Regions from separate parts of the Kumtagia sp. genome, predicted to be linked through region 3. Evidence: riboswitches for the same ligand, from Rfam matches in the RefSeq annotation. Region 3 holds a riboswitch; each other region holds the start of a gene.

Region 1 (4,759 bases), on a different contig from region 3:
TTGAACTTCCGGTTCGGGTCGAGAGCCGAAACTCAGACCGAGATGATATTCGATTCTTCGCCGGCTTGGCTTCGCCGCTGCGATGCGTGAGACCGTGCTTTTGCCACGGATACGGATTCCGGCGCGAGCCGACCGCGACGCAGCTCAGCCGCCGGCCTGCTTGCGGTGATCCGGTTGCAGGCAAGCATCAGTCTCGTCGCAGGTGAAGCGCGACGCCCTGTCCCCCTCTCTTTCCTGTGTCGGGTCGTCTCGGACGCCGTCCGGCTCGCCGGCTGGATGGCAGGCGCAGGGCGGACGAGCCGCCGCGCTGCCGGCCACCTTGCGCAAAAAACGCAGCATCATGCCGCCCGCTCCCATGAGGGGAACGGATCGGGCAGGTCGCGCCAGCGGGCCGGCATGAAGCCGGTTTCGGCGACGAGGCAGGCGTCCAGCTCCGCCCTGATCGCCTTCTCGTCCATCGGGTCGCAGCCAATGAAGACGATCTCCTGGCGCCGGTCGCCCCATACCGGATCGAGATAGGGCCGCATCGCGGCGCGCCATTCGGGATGGTCGGGCCATTGGTCCTTCGGCACGGCGGCCCACCACAGTCCGCGCTTGCCCGTCCGCACCAGCGCGCCGGCCTGGCTGAGCTCGCCGACATGGTGCGGACGGGTCGCCAGCCAGAAAAAACCCTTGGCGCGCACCACCCCCGGCCAGGGCCGGTTGACGAAAGCCTTCAGCCTCACTGGGTCGAAAGGCCGGCGTGCGCGGTAGACGAAGGAGCGGATGCCGTATTCCTCCGTCTCCGGGACGTGGTCGCCGAAACCGTTCAGCTCCTTGAACCACAGCGGATGCTGCTGCGCCTTTTCGAGGTCGAAGCGGCCAGTGTCGAGCACCTGATCGAGCCCGACTCTGCCGAAATCGGTTTCGACCAGCGCGGCGTCCGGGTTGAGCGCGCGGACGATCTTGCGCGCAAGGTCGAGATCGTGCGGGGCGGCTTCCGAGACCTTGTTGAGCACGATCACGTCGGCGAATTCGATCTGCTCCACCAGAAGATCGACCAGCGCGCGGTCGTCCCCGGCGCCGGCCGTCTCGCCGCGATCGCGCAGAAAATCCTGCGAGGAGTAGTCCTTGAGCAGGCTCGCCGCGTCGACGACCGTGACCATCGTGTCGAGCCGGGCGACGTCCGACAGGCTGTCGCCGTTGTCGTCGCGGAAATCGAAGGTGGTGGCGACCGGCAGAGGCTCGGCGATTCCTGTGCCCTCGATCAGCAGATAGTCGAAGCGGTCTTGCTCGCACAGCCGGCGCACCTCCTTCAAAAGGTCGTCGCGCAGCGTGCAGCAGATGCAGCCATTGGTCATCTCCACCAGCTGCTCTTCCGTGCGCGAAAGATTCGCGCCGCCGTCGCGCACCAGCGCGGCGTCGATGTTCACCTCGCTCATGTCGTTGACGATGACGGCGACGCGCCGGCCTTCGCGGTTGTTGAGCACGTGGTTGAGCAGCGTCGTCTTGCCGGCGCCGAGGAAGCCGGAGAGGACGGTGACGGGAAGGCGTTTCGTCGGCTTGGCTGCGTCGGGCATGTTTTTGGGATCCGTTCGGAGCTGGGGGATGCATCCGGCCCGAGTGCCCGGGCCGGATGCGGACGATCGCTTGGGAGGAACGACCATTCGTCCCGGCGAGGTATTCGCATTCGCCGGAATAGTAACGTAATAACATAACAAATCGGGAGAGCAAGCCCGCCATTTCGCCGGCGTCGCTGGAGACGCAGCCGAAGTCGCATTCTCGCGGGACGCCGGCCGCGCCCTCTGGTCTGATGATCCCCGTTCAAGGTGCCCTTCGGCGACAGGCCGCAGGGAGAATTGGGAAGCCGGTTTGATGCCGGCGCTGCCCCCGCAACGGTATCGAAGTTTTTCGTCTCGACGGGAGACCACTGGGCAAAGGCCCGGGAAGGTGTCGGGACGGGCCTGCCAAGGCCAGCTTCGGAGCCCGGAAACCAGCCTTGAAGCATCGGAACCCGACTGATCGCGGTGGGCGGTCAAGAGGCGGAAGCGCTCGGCCGGTCGCAACCCGACTGCCGTCGCCGATCCTCCTTCATCACCACCAGTTCAGTCCTTGCACCGTGAGGACAGGACATGGACGCACGCACCGAAATGCTGAGGATGATCCGACGCCGTCGCGACGGCTTCAGCCTGGAGCAGCCCTTCTACATCGACCCGGACTTCTTCAGGCTGGACATGGAGCTGGTCTGGTATCGCGACTGGCTGTTCGTCGGCCACGACTGCGAGATCGCCAAGCCGGGCAGCTTCTTCACCGTGCAGGTCGGCGACTATCCGGTGGTGATCGTGCGTGACCGCGAGGGGCGCATCCGCGCCTTCCACAATTCCTGCCGCCATCGCGGCAGCCGCGTCTGCAACGCCGAGCGCGGCATGTCGGCGCGGCTCGTCTGCCCCTACCACCAGTGGACCTACGACCTCGACGGAAAACTGCTGTTCGCGCGCCAGATGGCCGAGGGTTTCGACAAGGGCGCTTTCGGCCTCAAGCCGGTCGCCTGCGAAAGCGTCGGCGGCTACGTCTTCATCTGCCTCGCCGACGAGCCTGCCGATTTTGCGCCGTTCCGGGCGCTGATGCAGCCCTATTTCGCGCCGCACCGGCTGACCGAGGCGAAGATCGCCCACGAATCGACCATCGTCGAAAAAGGCAATTGGAAGCTCGTCTGGGAGAACAACCGCGAGTGCTATCACTGCGCCGGCAACCATCCGGAGCTGTGCAAGACCTTTCCGGAAGCCCCGACGGTCACCGGCGTCAACGGCGCCGAGAGCGACCCGGAGATGCTGGATCATTGGGCGAAATGCGAGGCGGCCGGCCTGCCGGCGCGCTTCCGCATCGACGCCGCCGGTCAGTACCGGGCCACCCGCGCGCCGCTGCTGCGCGACGCCGTCAGCTACACCATGACCGGCAAGCGGGCGGTGAGGAAGAGCCTGTCCGCGCAGGTGGCGGTCGAGCGCATCGGCACGCTGATGCTCTATCACTACCCGACGACCTGGAACCACATTCTCGGCGACCACGCCGTCACCTTCCGGGTGCTGCCGATCAACGCCACGGAAACGGCGGTCACCACCAAATGGCTGGTGCACAAGGACGCGGTCGAGGGCGTCGACTACGACCTGGCCGAACTCATCCATGTGTGGACCGAGACCAACGACCAGGACCGCCGCATCGTCGAGGAGAACGCCTTCGGCATCAAATCGCCGGCCTACGAGCCGGGGCCGTATTCCGAGCTGCACGAGGGCGGCGTCATCCAGTTCGTCGACTGGTACGCGCGCTTCATCGAGCCGCGGCTGGCCGAGGGCGGCAAGCCGGCGCTGCGCAGCGTCGCCTGACGGGAGGGGGAGATGAACGCCATGACCGATCTCGGCCTCTACCGCCACCTCGACGAGATGGCGCCGTGGAACGACCGGCTGCAGGTGCTGGAGGTGGTCGCCGTCACCGACGAGGCGCCGGACGTCAAGACCTTCACCTTCCGCTCCGACGCGCAGACCTGGTTCCGCTACAAGCCCGGCCAGTTCGTGACGCTGGAGCTGCCGGCGCCGGACGGCCCGCTGATGCGCACCTATACGCTGTCGTCGTCGCCGTCGCGGCCGTTCTCGATCGCCGTCACGGTCAAGGCGCAGGCGGGCAGCGTCGGCACGCGCTGGATGTTCGACCATTTCCTCCCCGGCATGCGCGTCAGGGCCTTCGGTCCCGTCGGGGATTTTTCGCACCACAACCATCCGGCGGCGAAATATCTGTTCATCTCAGCCGGCTCTGGCGTCACCCCGATGATGTCGATGCTGCGCTGGCTGAACGACTGCGCCCCATGGACCGACGTCGCCTTCGTCAACTGCGCCAGGCGGCCGGAGGAGATCATTTTTCGGAAGGAGCTGGAGCTGCTCGGCGGCCGCATGCCGGGCCTGTCGCTCGGCTTCCTCATCGAGGAGCGCTCCAGCCGCGAGAGCTGGTTCGGCCATATGGGCCGCATCGACGCGGTGCGGCTGCCGCTGCTTTCGCCCGACTTCCGCGAGCGCGAGGTGTTCTGCTGCGGCCCCGAGCCGTTCATGCGCGCGGTGCGCGACATGCTGGAAGCCGCCGGCTTCGACATGGCCCGCTATCATCAGGAGAGTTTTGGCGCGCCACCGGTCGAAGCCCTGCCGGCGCCCTTCGCCGACACGGCCGAAGGCGCTTCGGAAGGCGAGGCGGGGGCCTCGATACCCGTCCGCTTCAGCGTCTCCGGGGTGGAGGGCCGGTGCCTGTCCGGCCAGACGGTGCTGCAGGCAGCCCGCGCCGCCGGCGTGCGCATCGCCGCCGCCTGCGAGTTTGGCCTGTGTGGCACCTGCCGGGTCAGGAAGGTGTCGGGCGAGGTCGAGATGCAGCACAATGGCGGCATCCTCGACGACGAGATCGCAGAAGGTTTTATCCTCGCCTGCTGCTCCAGGCCGCTGTCGGCCCTGGAGATCGAGGCGTGAGCGCGGGCGAAATATTTGGCCGTGCGCTCCGGTCGGCACCACTGCCGGAACCCGAGGACGTCTTCATGGAATGGCTGGTCTCTCTTCCGCGCGGCGCCGATCTGGAAGCCGCGGCGCTGCGGCAGATCGGGCTGATCGACCGGCGGGCTCCGCTCGGCCCGCAAGGTCTGCGGCTGCGCGCGCTGTTCGCCGCCGTGGCGGTTCCGGAGATCGGCCCGAAGCCGGCGGCCGTCCCCCGGGCGGGCGCCCGGCTTCCTTGCTAAGCACGGCGATCCCTC
Region 2 (4,759 bases), on a different contig from region 3:
TGCCGGAGAAGCAAATCATCCCAAATGAAAAGGGTTCCGACGTTCCGCCGGAGCCCTTTTCGCTTATGCGCCGGATCATTCCGCCGGTTGCGGGGCCGCGGCGGGCAGGCTCCTGACCCGGTCGCCGGCCAGCGTGCGCTGGCCGAGCAACACGGTGAGCAGGGAGATCGTCCCGGCGACGACGGATACCCAGAAACCGTTCTGCGCGCCGAAATTGTCGACCACCCAACCGGCCGCGAAGGCTCCGAGCGCCATGCCGATGCCGATGCCGGTCATCACCCAGGTGACGCCCTCGGTCAGCATCGCCTCCGGCACGCGCCGCTCGATCAGGCCGAAGGCGGTGATGAAGGTCGGCGAGATCGCCACGCCGCTGACGAACACGGCCAGCGCCAGCAGCGGCACCGTGTCGGCGACCAGCAGTGGCAGCGTGGTCAGCGCTATGATGGCGACGGCGATGGCGAGTTGCCGCTGCAGCGCCATCTTCAGGTTGAGCGCGCCGACGATCAGGCCGACGACGAAGGAGCCGACGGCGTAGACGCCGATGACCAGGCTGGCGGCGCCGGGCTGGCCGAGCTCCTTGGTGATCGCCACGGCGCTGACTTCGGCGGTCGCGAAGATCGCACCGATGAAGATCAGGGCGAAGGTGATGATCTGCACCGGCCTCTGCCGGATCGCCGAACCGCCGCCGCCGTGCTCCACCGGCCGCACCCGCGGCTCGGTCGAGCGCTGCAGGATGAAGGCGGCCGATCCGAATGCCAGGAACAGCGTGCTGACCAGCATTCCGGCTTCCGGGAACAGCGCCACGCTCAAGCCCACCGATACCGACGCGCCGGCGATGTAGACGAGCTCGTCGGCGGCCGATTCGAAAGCGAAGGCGGTGTTGAGCTCGGGACGGTCGCGAAAGATCTCCGTCCAGCGCGCGCGCACCATCGCCGGAATGCTGGGCATGGTGGCGGCGAGTAGCGCCGAGGCGAACAGCGTCCAGGTAGGCCAGCCCTGGTTGGTGGCAGCGATCAGGGCCGTGAAGGCGGCCACGGAGACGATCGTGGCCGGCACCATCACCTTGGCCTGGCCGAGGCGGTCGACCAGCCGGGAGATCTGCGGCGCCACCAGGGCGTTGGTCAGCGCGAAGGTGGCCGACACCGCGCCGGCCAGCCAGTATTCGCCGAGCGCCTGCGACAGCATGGCGACGATGCCGATGGGAGCCATTGCGAGCGGCAGCCGTGCCAGGAAGCCGGCGGCGGCAAAACCCTTGGCGCCTGGTGCCCTGAAGATTTCGCGATAGGGATTGGACATGGGGATGCTCCTGGATTCCCGGGGCGACGTCACTTACATACGTAGCGTATGCATTCAGTTAATTGCATACGGATCGTATGTCAATTAATATACGCGTCGTACGTGAAATAAATATACGGCTCGTATGGGAAAGGACGGCAATGGCCCACAGACCACGCAGCGAGATGATTGCGGAAACCCGCGCAAAGCTGCTCGCCGCCGCCCGCCAGGCCTTCGGAACCATCGGCTACGCGGACGCGTCGATGGACGATTTCACCGCCGCCGCCGGCCTCACCCGCGGCGCGCTCTACCATCACTTCGGCGACAAGAAAGGCCTGCTGCAGGCGGTCATCGCCGAGATCGATGCCGAGATGAACGAGCGGCTGTGCACCATCTCGGGCCGCGCGCCGAACCGCTGGCAGGGTTTTGTCGACGAGTCTGTCGCCTATATCGAGATGGCGCTCGAGCCGGAGATCCAGCGCATCATGCTGCGCGACGGGCCTGCCGTGCTCGGCGACCCCGCGCAATGGCCCAACGCCAATGCCTGCATCTCGTCCATGACCAGGAGCCTCGCCCGGCTGAAGGCGGACGGCGCCGTCGCCGACATCGATCCGGAGGCGGCGGCGCGCCTGATCAGCGGCGCCTCCCTCTACGCGGCGCAGTGGATCGCCAATTCCGACGACCCGGAAGCGACCTCGAAGAAGGCGGTGGCAGCTTTCAAGGCAATGCTGGAAGGGTTTTTGGCGCGCTGAGGATTTTTTTCGCTCTTTCGGTCGGCCACGGGGCGACTACCTGCCGGCGATCGCCGCTTTCAGCCCTGTTTCGCCTTCCCCGCCGAAAGTCTCGCTCATGACGAGTTCGGCCGCCGGCATGCGGCTACGCCATCCCTGCGTCTCCAGGTCGGGTTTCTCGGCGAAGCAGGAAACGCGCCCGACGCAGAGATAGGCCACCGGCACGACATGCTCGGGAATGCCGAGCAACGCCTTCAGCGCCGCCTCGTCGAAGATGCTGACCCAGCCGACGCCGATGCCTTCCGCACGTGCGGCGAGCCAGAAATTCTGGACGGCGCAGACGGTGCTGTAGAGGTCCATCTGCGGGTTGTGCCAGCGGCCGAGCGGCGTTTCCCGCGCCCGGCTGCGGTCGCAGGTGATGCAGAGGTTGAGCGCGCTCTCGCAGATGCCCTCCAGCCGCAGTTTTTTGTAGAGCGCCTGCCTGTCACCCGCGATCCGCTCCGCCTCCTCCAGTCGGGCGGCGAGGAAGAGCTCGCGCACCCGCTCGCGGCGCGCCGCGTCGCGAATGACGACAAAATTCCACGGCTGCATGTAGCCGACCGAGGGCGCGTGGTGGGCGGCCTCGATCAGCCGCGCCAGCACGGCGTCGTCGACCGGCTCGCCGGAAAAATGCGCGCGCACGTCGCGGCGCGTTGAGATGGCCCGGTAGACCGCCTCGCGGTCCGCCTCCTCGAAGGCATGGGCGGAAGATGTGGCGCCTGCGGGCATCGCTTGTCCCCTCGCGATTCATTGGACAAGTCGATCCGCCCGGCCTTGCGGATGACCTTCCTGTCCGGCCGGTCTTCTGGCTCGGGTTCGCCCCGCCTCCGGCGCCTTCCCGCCGCAAGGCGGTGGCACATGCCGGCGCGGTCCCCCTTACAGCGGACACGCCACGGGATTCCACCGTGTTCCCGATTCTCCCGCGAGGCGGGCACCGGACAGTGGCGGCACTCTATGCCGGAAAGTTATCGGACGCGACCCCCGGGGCGACATCGTCCGGCGAACATTCCCTGAACGTGAGTAGCGATCCGGGGAAGCGGCGCCTTCCGCGCCACGCCGGCGAACGTATGCGCCGCGACGCAGGAGGAACTCGGCCCGGGTGAGACGATCAACGAAGCCGCAGCGCGTGAATTACGTCGCTGGCATCATGATCGGCACCGTTACGCGGAACCGGCGAGCAGGTCTTCGCGGGGGATGAGACGCGCGGCGTCACGGTCGGAAGCGCGCGCGCTCGCGGCGAGGCCCGAGGCAACGCCGGCGCGGTCGGCCGCAGCGCGGTTCTGGCTCATCTTGCGCTTGCCCTCCAGGCGGGCGATCGGCATGCGCAGGCCGACGATGCCGCGTAGCTGCGCCTGGATGAAATCCGCCGGCGCGTCCGACACCGTCCAGGGCGAGGGCCGTTCGCCCTCGTGGAGATCGGTCAGACGGCTCACGACTTGCAGCAGCCTTCCTGGATCAGTGAAGAACTCGACCGGGCCGTAAGCATGGACGGCGACATAATTCCAGGTCGGCACCACCTTCCCGGTTTCCTGCTTGGTCGCATACCACGACGGCGTCACATAGGCGTCCGGTCCCATGAAGATCGCCAGTCCATCGCCCAGCGGCGGAACGCGCCACTGGGGATTGGCCTTGGCCAGATGGCCGTAGATCACGCCGTGCTCGCCCTCGCTTTCGTCGAGGTAGAGCGGCAACGGCGTGGCCAGCGGGCCTTCCGTGGTCGCGGTGACGAAATTCGCCAGCCGTGCCGCACGGATCGTGGCCCTCAGGCTCTGCTGATCGTCGTCACGAAAGGCGGGAGGCGTATACATGGCAAGCTCCTTGCGCTGGAGGGCAAGATGCGCAGGATTTGGCTCGCTTGGAATATCCAGTTTCAAGGCTTTGCGGGTCCAGTTCGAGAACGACGGCATCCGGCGCCGGATCGTCGCGACGATCAAGAGCATGTTCACCACGGTCTAGCGGCCCATGGCGGACTTCCGTCCGCGCGGCGCCTTTCCGGTCGAAATGGAACCTCTCCCCGCCCGTCCGTCGCCTTCCCGCCCCAAGGAGGCGGGGCATCATGCGGGCGCGGTCCCTGCAGCAGCGCGGCGATGGTCGTGCCGACGAGATTGGGCCGGACCGCGAGCCGAGGCCGCCGAGTTCGATTCGCCCGCCCGGGCGAGGCCGGAGCTCCGGCGCCGAACTCACCCGCGCGCCAGGATGCGCTGCATCTCCTCGGTTGCCGCCTCGCGCTGCGCATCGCCGCCGGCCGCATAGGGCAGCCTGAACGGCACGGCGACGCTGGGCTCGACGCCGGCGCCCTCGAGGCGGACATTGTCGCCGATGACCGCGTCCGAGACCGCCAGTTCGAGCAGGCTGTCGTCCGGCAGCACGTAGGCGCGGCCGGCCAGCAGGGCCCCTGCCGTGCGCGTGCCTACGAGCGGGATGCCATTGAGCTTCAGCGCGTATGCGAACACTTCGAGGCCGCTGCGCGTGCCCTCGTCGACGATGGCGACCACCGGCCGATGCCAGCGCACATTGGCGAGAAAATCCTGGCCGCTGCGCGGGATCAGCCGGAACGGCGGCGTGCGGCCGAGGAAGAGTTCGGCCGCGTCGGCGCTGCCGCCGCCCCAGCGCCCACGCAGGTCGAGCAGCAGGCCCTCGGCATCCTTGAGCGGCCCTCTCGCAAGGGCTTCGGCCACCACCTCCATGGAGCGCGGCGCGGCAAGCGTCCACAG
Region 3 (4,759 bases):
TGGCCGAGAACATCGCCGTCTTCGATTTCGCCTTGAGCGAGCCGGAGATGGAGGCGATCACGGCGCTCACGCAGGCCGGCCGGCGGCTCTGCGACCACGATGAATTTCCGATCGACTGGGCCGCGGGCTGAATCGGTTTTCCCGGTCGGAGGCGGGGAGCTTCAGGGCGAGGCGGCGGCGCGCCGGTGTGCCTCGCGCACCCATTCGTGGAAGCGGTGGAGGTCGTATTCCTCCGGCATCAGCACGCCGGCCAGGTGCGGCCGGGCGCGCAGCCCGCGCTGGTTGATCTCGCAGACGGCCGCGTCCTCCTCGAGCACGGTGGTACCGAAGGCGACGATGTTGTCGAGGTCGGCACCGGGCTCTTCGAGCGCTTCCGGCAGGAACAGCCATTCGGCGGTGAGCTCGGTCAGTTCCGGGCCGAGCGGCACCAGCCGCACCGTGCGCACATAGTCGACATGGCCGACGACGAACATGGACGGCAGGTTCATGGCATAGCTCTGGCCGGCGGTGCGCTCGCGCTCCGACAGCCCTGCGAAGGTGTGGCGCAGCGCCCGCCCGTCATGCGACCAGGTCTCGGCGCCGGCGCGCAGGCCCCCGGCATATTGCGGCTCGTCATTGTCGGCATGCAGCGCCCATTGCGGATCGTCATGGCGCGCCATCAGCCCGCGGCCGTAGATCGGCACCAGCGCCGACAGGTGCTTGTGCACGCCGGGGCAGTGCAGGCATTCGTTGAAGTTCTCCCAGAATATCTTCCAGTTGCAGGCCATCACCTTGGTGAAGACATGGCCGGTCACCAGACCTTCCAGCGGCCAGTTGGTCAAATCGCCCGAATCGCGGTCGAATGCGGAAGCGGCCGTGCCGGCGGGCTCGGGCGAGAGATTGACGAAGACGAAGCCGCGCCACAGCGACAGCGCCACCGGGTAGAGCGGATAGTCGGCCTTGTCGAAGCCTTCGGGCAGCGACTTCGACGGCACGCGCACCAGATCGCCGCGCAGCGAATAGGACCAGGCGTGGTAGGGACAGGTGAGCAGCCGCGCCTTGAGCCGACCTTCGCTTCCGCGGCAGAGCTGCGAGCCGCGGTGGCGGCAGGTGTTGTGGAAGGCCTGCAACTCGCCGTGCTCGTCGCGCAGCACCAGCACCTGCTGCGAGCCGATGGTGAAGACCCGGTAGGCAAGCGGCTGCGACAGGTCAGCTTCGCGGCAGACCATTATCCAGTCGCGGTACCAGATCGCTTCGAGGTCGCGCTGGTATTCCGCGGGGTCCCAGTAGGCGGAGGACGGCAGGGTCGGCTCGGCCGACGGCAGGCCGTTGTAAGGATCGCTCTTCACCGATTCAGGGGTCATCGCGCACTCCATTTGCATGAGCGGACACTTCGCATCGGGCTTTGTCAACCGTGCCGGGGCGACTTGCTTTTCCAGGCAGCGCCGGGCGATTGTGCCGCGAAGGGCGCCAGGGTGTCCTATCGCGGAGTACGGTCGCATGAAGCCCCGCTTGATGGCGTTGACCGAGGAAATGGTGGCGCGCTGCCACCGAGATATCGCCGATTCCGGTCAGGAGCCGGGCCTCGGCTATCTCGACGAGGACGACTATGCGCAACTCCTCGGTGCCACGATGGCGGAGCGGCCGGCCGGACCGCTGTGGCTGTTCGCCTATGGCTCGCTGATCTGGAAGCCGGAGATCGAGCATGTGGAGGAGTGCGTCGCCACCGCGCGCGGTTATCACCGCGCCTTCTGCATTCACCAGACCCGCTGGCGCGGCACGCTGGAGCAGCCGGGATTGATGATGGGTCTCATGCCCGGCGGCCAATGCGGAGGCGTCGCCTTCAGGCTGCCGGATGGCGATCCGGCGGAGATGGTCTCCAGGCTGATCCGCCGCGAGATGACCGCAAAGCCTTCCACCTACCTGCCGACCTGGCTGAAGCTCCATACCGCCGGCGGGCCGCTTGCCGCGCTTGGCTTCGCCGTCAACCCGAAGGGCCGGACGTTTGCCGGCAAGCGAAGCGACGCGGAAGTGGCGCGCATCCTGGCCCGGGCCTGCGGCCATCTCGGCTCCGGCGCCGACTATCTGTTCCACACCGTGCGCAACCTCGAAACGCGCGGCATCCATGACCGCCGCCTGTGGCGGCTGCAGGAGTTGGTGGCAGCCGAACTCGCGGCCGTCCGATAGCGATTCCGCGACCGGGCCGGCTGTGCGATGTCGGATTCGGATTTGCAGCGGCGCTGGTTTGCGCCTATTGTCGCGGCCGTCGTCGGTTCCGCGAGGAACCAAAAGGGAATGCGGTGCGGGCGTCTCGCCCAAGGCCGCGGCTGCCCCCGCAACTGTAAGCGGCGAGCCTACCCCGAATGCCACTGAGGCTTTTGTCTCGGGAAGGCGGGGCAAGGCGAGAACCCGCGAGCCAGGAGACCTGCCGGCGACATTCGTGCATCAAGGGCCCTCGGGTGGAGGGCGGAAGGGACTTGCAAATGAATACGGTTTCGACTTCGCTGGGCGTTCCGGTCTCGGCTTCCTCGCGCGCCATTCAGCTCGCGCTTGCCGGGTTTCTCGGCATCTTCATCGTCGGCTTCGTCGGCTTCTCGCATATGGAGGCGGCGCACAACGCGGCGCATGACTACCGTCACTCGATGGCCTTTCCCTGCCACTGACGGGAGCGTGACATGACCTTTCTTCGCAACGTCGTGCTGGTCGCGGCGGCGGCAGGGCTTTTGGCAAGCCTCGTCATGACCGCGCTCCAGGCCTATTCCACCGTGCCGCTGATCCTGAAGGCGGAAACCTTCGAGAGCGCCGGCGAGGTCACAGGCCACGATCACGGCGCGCCCGCTGCTGCGGAAGCTACCGGCACCGAAGCCGTGCCGGCCGCCGCCGAGGCGCATTCCCATGGCGAGGAGGCGTGGGCTCCGGCCGACGGTTTCGAGCGCTTCTTCTTCAACTTCCTTGCAAACGTGCTGAGCGGCATCGGCTTCGCGCTGATCCTGGTGGCCGCGTCGGAGTTCGCCGGCGGCATTTCGGGCTGGCGCTCGGGAATTCTCTGGGGCTTTGCCGGCTTCGCCGTGTTCACATTGGCGCCCGGCCTTGGCCTGCCGCCGGAACTGCCGGCCATGCCGGCGGCCGATCTCGCCGCGCGCCAGGTCTGGTGGATCGGCACGGTGTTGGCGACGGCGGCCGGCCTCGCCCTGATCGCCTTTCGCGGCACGGTCGCGCTGTCGATCCTCGGCGTGGCGCTGATCGTCGCCCCGCATGTCATCGGCGCGCCGCAGCCGGAAAGCCACGATTCACCCATTCCCGCCGACCTGCACCACCAGTTCGTGGTCGCCACCACGGTGACCAACCTGATCTTCTGGGCGCTGCTCGGCGGCCTGGTCGGCGCCGTGCGCTCGCGCTTTTTCGGCTCGGCCAGTGAGGCGCGCGGCCAGCTTGCCTGAACGCGGCCGGCTGACCTTCGTCCTCGGCGGGGCGCGCTCCGGCAAGAGCAGCCACGCCGAGGCGCGGGTCACGGCGCTTCCGGCGCCGTGGACCTATATCGCCACGGCGCAGGCCTTCGACGACGAGATGGCGGAGCGCATCGCGCGGCACCGCGCCCGCCGCGAGGCCGGATGGGAAACGGTCGACGCGCCGCTCGATCTGGCCGGAGCCCTCGAGGCGGTTACGGATGGGCGGCCCGTGCTGGTCGACTGCCTGACGCTGTGGCTGTCGAACCATATGCTCGCCGATCATGACGTCGAGGGCGAAAGCCGCCGCCTGGCGGACCTGCTGGCGCGGCCCCGCGGCCCCTGGTTCGTCGTCTCCAACGAGGTCGGCCTCGGCATCGTGCCGGACAACGCGCTCGCCCGGCGCTTTCGCGATGCGGCCGGGCGGCTCAATCAGAAGGTGGCAGCCGTGGCCGACGAGGTGCTGTTCATGGCGGCCGGGCTGCCGATGCGGGTGAAGTGAGATGAAGGCGATCGACGACGCGCAGGCCGAGCGCCACAAGGCCAAGATGACCAAGCGCAAGGCCGTTCAGGACGCGGAGGTCGCGACCAAGACGGTCGAGAAGGGGCTGCTCATCGTCAACACCGGGCCGGGCAAGGGCAAGACCACGGCCGCCTTCGGTCTGGCGTTGCGCATGCTGGGCCACGGCCGCCGCGTCGGCATCGTGCAATTCGTCAAGGGCGCCTGGCACACCGGCGAGCGGGCCGCTTTCGCGGCCTTCGGCGACAAGGTGGTGTGGCATTCGATGGGCGAAGGCTTCACCTGGGAAACGCAGGATCTTCGGCGCGATGTGACAGCGGCCGAAGCCGCCTGGGCGAAGGCACGGGAACTCATGGCCGATCCGACGATCGGCCTCGTCGTGCTCGACGAACTCAACATCGCACTGCGCTACGATTATCTCGATCTCGACTCGGTCGTCGCGGCGCTTAAGGCGCGGCGCGGCGGGCTGCATGTGGTGGTGACCGGCCGCAACGCCAAGCCGGCGCTGGTCGAGGCCGCGGACCTGGTCACCGAGATGGGCGCGACCAAGCACCACTTCGCGGCCGGCGTGAAGGCGCAGCAGGGAATCGAGTTTTAGACGGCTGGCGGGAACGCGCTCAGTCCGCGCCCTCCACGGCCGGCGGAACATTCTCGTCGGCGATCACCTCGACCTCCTCGTTGCGGCCGGCCTCGACCGTGAAGTCGCGCTGGTAGATGTGGTCGCGGTTCTTGGCGACGATGGTGTAGTCGCCTTCGGCCAGCACCATGGAGGCGTAGGCGCCGACGCTTTCGCGCACCGGATCGCCCGAATTGG
Region 4 (4,759 bases), on a different contig from region 3:
GTAAAATCCCGCCTTCGGCACCGCCACCGCCGCATCCGCCGCGCCATCGCCGCGCGCCAGCGCCGCGAGCCGCCGCACGAGCGCGTCCATATTGTCCGGTCCGCCTTCGCGGAAGAAGGCGAGCAGCGCGTCGAGTTCCCCGCGTGGCAGGGTGGAACACTCGACCAGCCGCTCGTCCTGTTCCCGGCATTCGCCGGGCAGCAGCGCGAGTCGGACATTTTTGGCCCGCGCCAGCGCGGCGACCTGGTCGCAGCCGTAGCGCCACCAGTCGTAGCCGCCGAGGATGCGTATCAGAATCACTTTGGCGTGCGCCGCGACCTTGTCCAGCCAGAGATCGACCGACATGGGGTGGCGAAGGTCGCGGAGTGCTGCGAGCCGCATCGAGGGCAGGGCGGCCTCGTCGCGCTTCCACGCCGCCGCGATGGCAGCCAGGTCGCTGTCGGTGAAGGACAGCGCCACGATGTCCGCCGGCTGTTGCGCCAGGTCGACCGGCTCGATCAGGTCGTCGAGCGATGCGGATGTCGTGGGCAGGATGTGCATGGCGCAGTCCTAGACCAAGCCGGCCGTTTGCCACAGCGGCGGTCCGTACTCCTCCACACCCCCCTCTGTCCTGAGCTTGTCGAATGGACCGGACATGTCCGGCCCATTCGACAAGCTCAGGACAGAGGGGGGTGCGAAGGAACGCGGCATTCCGTCAGCCCGCCAGAATCTTCTCAACCGCATTCCGGTCCAGCCCCTTCAACCCGATCACCACCAGGCGCGAGCGGCGGTCGTCGGCGGCGGTCCAGGCGCGATCGTAATAGTGGTTGACGCGCGGGCCGACCGCCTGGACGAGCAGCCTGAGCGGCTTGCCGTCGACGGCGACGAAACCCTTCAAGCGCAGCACGTTCTCGCTCTCGGCGGCGGCGGCGATGCGCCCGGCGAGATCGTCCGGGTCGGTCACCCCCGGCAGCTCGACGATGAAGGAATCGAAATCGTCGTGCTCGTGGTCGAGCTCGTCGTCGTGATGGGTTTTTCGATTCTCGATGTCGTCCTCGACGGCCAGGCCAAGGCCGAGCAGCACGGACGGATCGACACGGCCCTCGGCCGTCGGCACGACCTTCACGGCACGCGAAAGATGCGCGTCGATCAGGTTGCGGGCGGCGGCGGTCGCTTCGGCGTTCATGAGATCGCTCTTCGACAGGATGACGAGGTCGGCGCAGGCGACCTGGTCCTCGAACACCTCCTCGACCGGGTCGTCGTGGTCGAGCGTCCCGTCGGCGGCGCGCTGCGCGGCGAGCGCGTCCATGTCGGAGGCGACCTTGCCGGCGGCGAGCGCCGGGCCGTCGACCACGGCGACGACGCCGTCGACGGTCACGCGGCTCTTGACGCTTGGCCATTGGAAGGCCTGCACCAGCGGCTTCGGCAAGGCCAGGCCGGAGGTCTCGATGATGATGTGGTCGACCTTCGGTTCCATCGCCAGAATCCGGTCGAGCGCCGGCACGAAATCGTCGGCCACGGTGCAGCACAGGCAACCGTTCGCCAACTCGATGATGTTTTCCTCCGGGCAGGCCTCGACGCCGCAGCCCTTCAAAATCTCGCCGTCGATGCCGACGTCGCCGAACTCGTTGACGATCAGCGCCAGTCGCCGTCCGCCGGCGTTTTCCAGGATGTGGCGGATCATCGTCGTCTTGCCGGCGCCGAGGAAGCCGGTGACGACGGTGCAGGGGACGCGGTTGAGCGAAGCGGTCATGAAGGGTCCTCGAGGATGGCAAGGGGCGGGATGCGGGCGACCAGCCCGCGCTTGAGGCAATCGGGGCGGCCGCGCCAGGGCAGCAGGCCGTCGGTCGACGTCGCGAAGAGCAGGGCGCCGGCGACGAGGTCGGGCGCGTCGTCCTCCGTCAGGTCGCCGAACACGTAGCTCCAGCAGCCGTCGCGCAGCAGCGCGGCGCTGAGGCGGCGCTTGCAGTTGCCGAGGCATTCGGCCTGGCGCACGGCTACGCCGGTGCCTCGCGCCGTTTCGCGGACCTGGTTGCCGAGCAACTCGCCGGCGCGGGGCCGGGCGTCCGAGCCGGTGGCGTCGCGGCAGGACGAGCAGACGACGAGCGTCACGCCCTCGACCGGCGTGGCGGCGTCCTGCGACAGAAACGGTCCGATGGTCACGTCATACGGCTCCTCGTCCGGGTCACCCGCCGGACAGTGGGATTGCGATTCCGACGGCAGGTCTCCTGGCTCGCGGGTTGTCGCCCTCAGCCGCCTTCCCGGATCGCTCCAGTGGCTTTCGGCGCGGGCTTGCCGCCTACAGTTGCGGGGACAGCTGCGGATTCGGCCGGACGGCCTGACCGCATTCCCTCTTAGCCCTTCCCATTGCCGGGAAGGGAACCGTCGCCCGTGGTTTACGCTCCGGCGGCGGAGCCTGTCAACGCACCGCCGGGGCGCCGGCATCGCATTGCCGTTCCGCATGGTGCCGGCCGACGTTATCGGGCTTGCAAGCCACGCCGGCTCGACACATTTTTTAGGGGTGATGGGTAAAAACGGCACACCGGTCCGCTCGGACAGATCGCTCGACCGCTCCGGTTCGCGCGAGATCGACGATTTCGTGCGGCTGGCGCGGTCGATGGCGCAGGCCAAGACGGATGCCGGCGGGCGGCTGGTGCTGGCGCTCGACGCCACGATGAGCCGGCAGCCGACTTGGGACATGGCCTGCCGGCTGCAGGGCGAGATGTTCGACGCCGTCGGCAACAGCGGCGGGCTCGAGGTCCAGCTCGCCTATTTCCGCGGTTTCGGCGAATGCCGCGCCTCGCGCTTCGTGCGCGACACCGGATCGCTCAAGGATCTCATGACCAGGATCGACTGCCGCGCCGGCCACACCCAGATCGGCAAGATCCTCGCCCACGCCCTCAAGGAGACGGCGCGCCGCAAGGTGGATGCGCTGGTCTATATCGGCGACGCGATGGAGGAGGAGATCGACGGGCTCGCCGAGCAGGCCGGGCGGCTCGGCCTGCTCGGCGTGCCGGTCTTCGTGTTCCAGGAGGGGCGCGATCCCGCCGCCGAAAAGGCGTTCAAGGAAATGGCCCGGCTGTCGAAGGGCGCCTGGTTCCGCTTCGACCGGACCGCTGCCGCGACGCTTGCAAAGCTGCTGTCCTCGGTGGCTGTATTCGCGACCGGCGGGTTGAAGGCGCTGGAGGCGCGCAACCGGCCGGAGGACAGATTGCTGATCGAACACATGCGGGGTGAAGGATGAGCTATGTGATCGGCGGCCTGCTGGTCCTGCTGGTCGCCCTGGCCGCCGTGACCGGCTTCCTGAAATCGGACGCCGCCAAGCTGGCGCGCACGCTGCGCACCGCCGGTCCGATCGTGCTCGGGGTCTTCGGCCTGGTGCTGCTGCTGGTCGGGCGGTCGGGGATCGGCGGCTTTCTGATCTCGGCGGCTCTGGCATGGTACGGCGCGGCGCGGGTGCAGGCCGGGCGAAAGCCGAAAAGCCCCGGCAAACGCTCCAACGTCCGCACCGCCGCGCTCGAAATGGAACTGGACCACGACAGCGGGGCGCTCGACGGTCTGGTGCTTGCCGGCCGTCACGAGCAGCGCATGCTGAGCAGCATGACGCTGCGCGAGCTCCGGGATCTGCGGGACGACCTCGCCGACGATCCGGAGAGCCGCCAGCTACTGGAGACGTATCTTGACGGCCGCTTTCCCATCTGGCGCGAAAACGCGAAGGCGGACGACGGCGACGGGGAGCGAGCTGCGCCACGTGCGGGCGCCATGACTAAGCAGGAGGCCTACAAGATCCTTGGTCTTGAAGCGGGGGCCTCCCCGGCGGATATCCGCAAGGCGCATCGCCGCCTGATGCAGCGCCTGCACCCCGACCTCGGCGGGACGTCGTTCCTCGCGGCGCGGATCAACGAAGCCAAGGATGTCCTTCTCGCCAATCACCACTAACTCTCCCGATACGAACTACAACTTCGGAAATACGTGTTCTCAGTTCTGGACGGCGTAGCAGCCGATGTTCTGCTTCTTGAGCTGCCCGCAGGCCTTCCAGGCGGCCGCCTTGGTGTCGAAGCCGGCGAAGCGGACGCGGTGGTAGGTGACGCCGTCCTTGTAGAAGGGAACGGTGTAGCCGGACGTCGAGGCGAGCACGGACGGAGCCTTGCGCGCCGTCGTTTCGAGCATGGCGGTCGCTTCCACCTTGCTCGGCGAGGAGGCCACCTGAATGACCCAGCCCTCCGGCTCGACGGAGGCCGTCTGCATAGCGTCGATGTCGGCGCGCGGGCGGGGCGCCGGCGCCGCATAGGCCTGCTCGACGACGGCCGTCGTCTCGATTGTCTCGTCCGCGGCTTCGGCGATCTCCGCCACCGAGTCGATGTCCGGACGGGCCTGCGGGGTCGGCGCCTTGCGCTTGGGCAGAATCGCCTCGGCGATCGCCGAGAACGAGGAGCCGGCGGCCTTGGCCACCAGCGGGCCGCCGCGGCGGCCGCTCGCCCTGGGCAGGTACTTCTCGATCAGCTCCGCCATGTGGCGGTCGCGGCTGGCGCCGCTCTGGCCGCCCATCACAACCGCGACGACGCGCCGGTCGCCGTCGGTGACGGAGGAGACCAGGTTGAAGCCGGATGCGCGAGTGTAGCCTGTCTTGATGCCGTCGACGCCTTCGACCTTGCCGAGCAGGCGGTTGTGGTTGGCGATGCGCTGCTTGCCGTACTGGAAGGAGCGCACCGAGAAATAGGGGTAGTACTGCGGGAAATGCTCGCGCAGCGCGATGCCCAGGGTAGCCATGTCCCGCGCG

Evidence for each region. A riboswitch is a leader RNA that binds a small molecule or an ion and turns the genes downstream of it on or off. The one in region 3 is predicted to bind cobalamin.
Region 1: it holds a riboswitch for cobalamin, as region 3 does, so the genes downstream of both, AC5JDC_RS03890 (aromatic ring-hydroxylating oxygenase subunit alpha) here and AC5JDC_RS20940 (CbtB domain-containing protein) in region 3, are expected to answer to the same signal.
Region 2: it holds a riboswitch for cobalamin, as region 3 does, so the genes downstream of both, bluB (5,6-dimethylbenzimidazole synthase) here and AC5JDC_RS20940 (CbtB domain-containing protein) in region 3, are expected to answer to the same signal.
Region 4: it holds a riboswitch for cobalamin, as region 3 does, so the genes downstream of both, AC5JDC_RS13575 (DUF1636 family protein) here and AC5JDC_RS20940 (CbtB domain-containing protein) in region 3, are expected to answer to the same signal.

Annotation. Positions count from the first base shown of each region.
Region 1 is NZ_JCACER010000009.1:52,530-57,288, forward strand. It holds gene AC5JDC_RS03880 (class I SAM-dependent methyltransferase) at 1-4, shown strand, start outside; gene zigA (zinc metallochaperone GTPase ZigA) at 339-1,559, opposite strand; cobalamin riboswitch at 1,790-1,995, shown strand; gene AC5JDC_RS03890 (aromatic ring-hydroxylating oxygenase subunit alpha) at 2,112-3,359, shown strand; gene AC5JDC_RS03895 (FAD-binding oxidoreductase) at 3,381-4,481, shown strand; gene AC5JDC_RS03900 (hypothetical protein) at 4,547-4,744, shown strand.
Region 2 is NZ_JCACER010000024.1:26,753-31,511, reverse strand. It holds gene AC5JDC_RS10315 (MFS transporter) at 76-1,296, opposite strand; gene AC5JDC_RS10310 (TetR/AcrR family transcriptional regulator) at 1,437-2,027, shown strand; gene bluB (5,6-dimethylbenzimidazole synthase) at 2,064-2,774, opposite strand; cobalamin riboswitch at 2,824-2,999, opposite strand; gene AC5JDC_RS10300 (FMN-binding negative transcriptional regulator) at 3,206-3,853, opposite strand; gene AC5JDC_RS10295 (S41 family peptidase) at 4,226-4,759, opposite strand, start outside.
Region 3 is NZ_JCACER010000076.1:232,766-237,524, reverse strand. It holds gene AC5JDC_RS20955 (aldo/keto reductase) at 1-131, shown strand, start outside; gene AC5JDC_RS20950 (aromatic ring-hydroxylating oxygenase subunit alpha) at 162-1,343, opposite strand; gene AC5JDC_RS20945 (gamma-glutamylcyclotransferase) at 1,480-2,166, shown strand; cobalamin riboswitch at 2,233-2,426, shown strand; gene AC5JDC_RS20940 (CbtB domain-containing protein) at 2,463-2,642, shown strand; gene AC5JDC_RS20935 (CbtA family protein) at 2,655-3,419, shown strand; gene cobU (bifunctional adenosylcobinamide kinase/adenosylcobinamide-phosphate guanylyltransferase) at 3,412-3,927, shown strand; gene cobO (cob(I)yrinic acid a,c-diamide adenosyltransferase) at 3,929-4,543, shown strand; gene AC5JDC_RS20920 (RgsD C-terminal domain-containing protein) at 4,563-4,759, opposite strand, start outside.
Region 4 is NZ_JCACER010000036.1:24,083-28,841, reverse strand. It holds gene AC5JDC_RS13585 (cobaltochelatase subunit CobN) at 1-540, opposite strand, end outside; gene cobW (cobalamin biosynthesis protein CobW) at 695-1,732, opposite strand; gene AC5JDC_RS13575 (DUF1636 family protein) at 1,729-2,142, opposite strand; cobalamin riboswitch at 2,181-2,381, opposite strand; gene AC5JDC_RS13570 (VWA domain-containing protein) at 2,504-3,223, shown strand; gene AC5JDC_RS13565 (DnaJ domain-containing protein) at 3,220-3,918, shown strand; gene AC5JDC_RS13560 (serine hydrolase) at 3,958-4,759, opposite strand, start outside.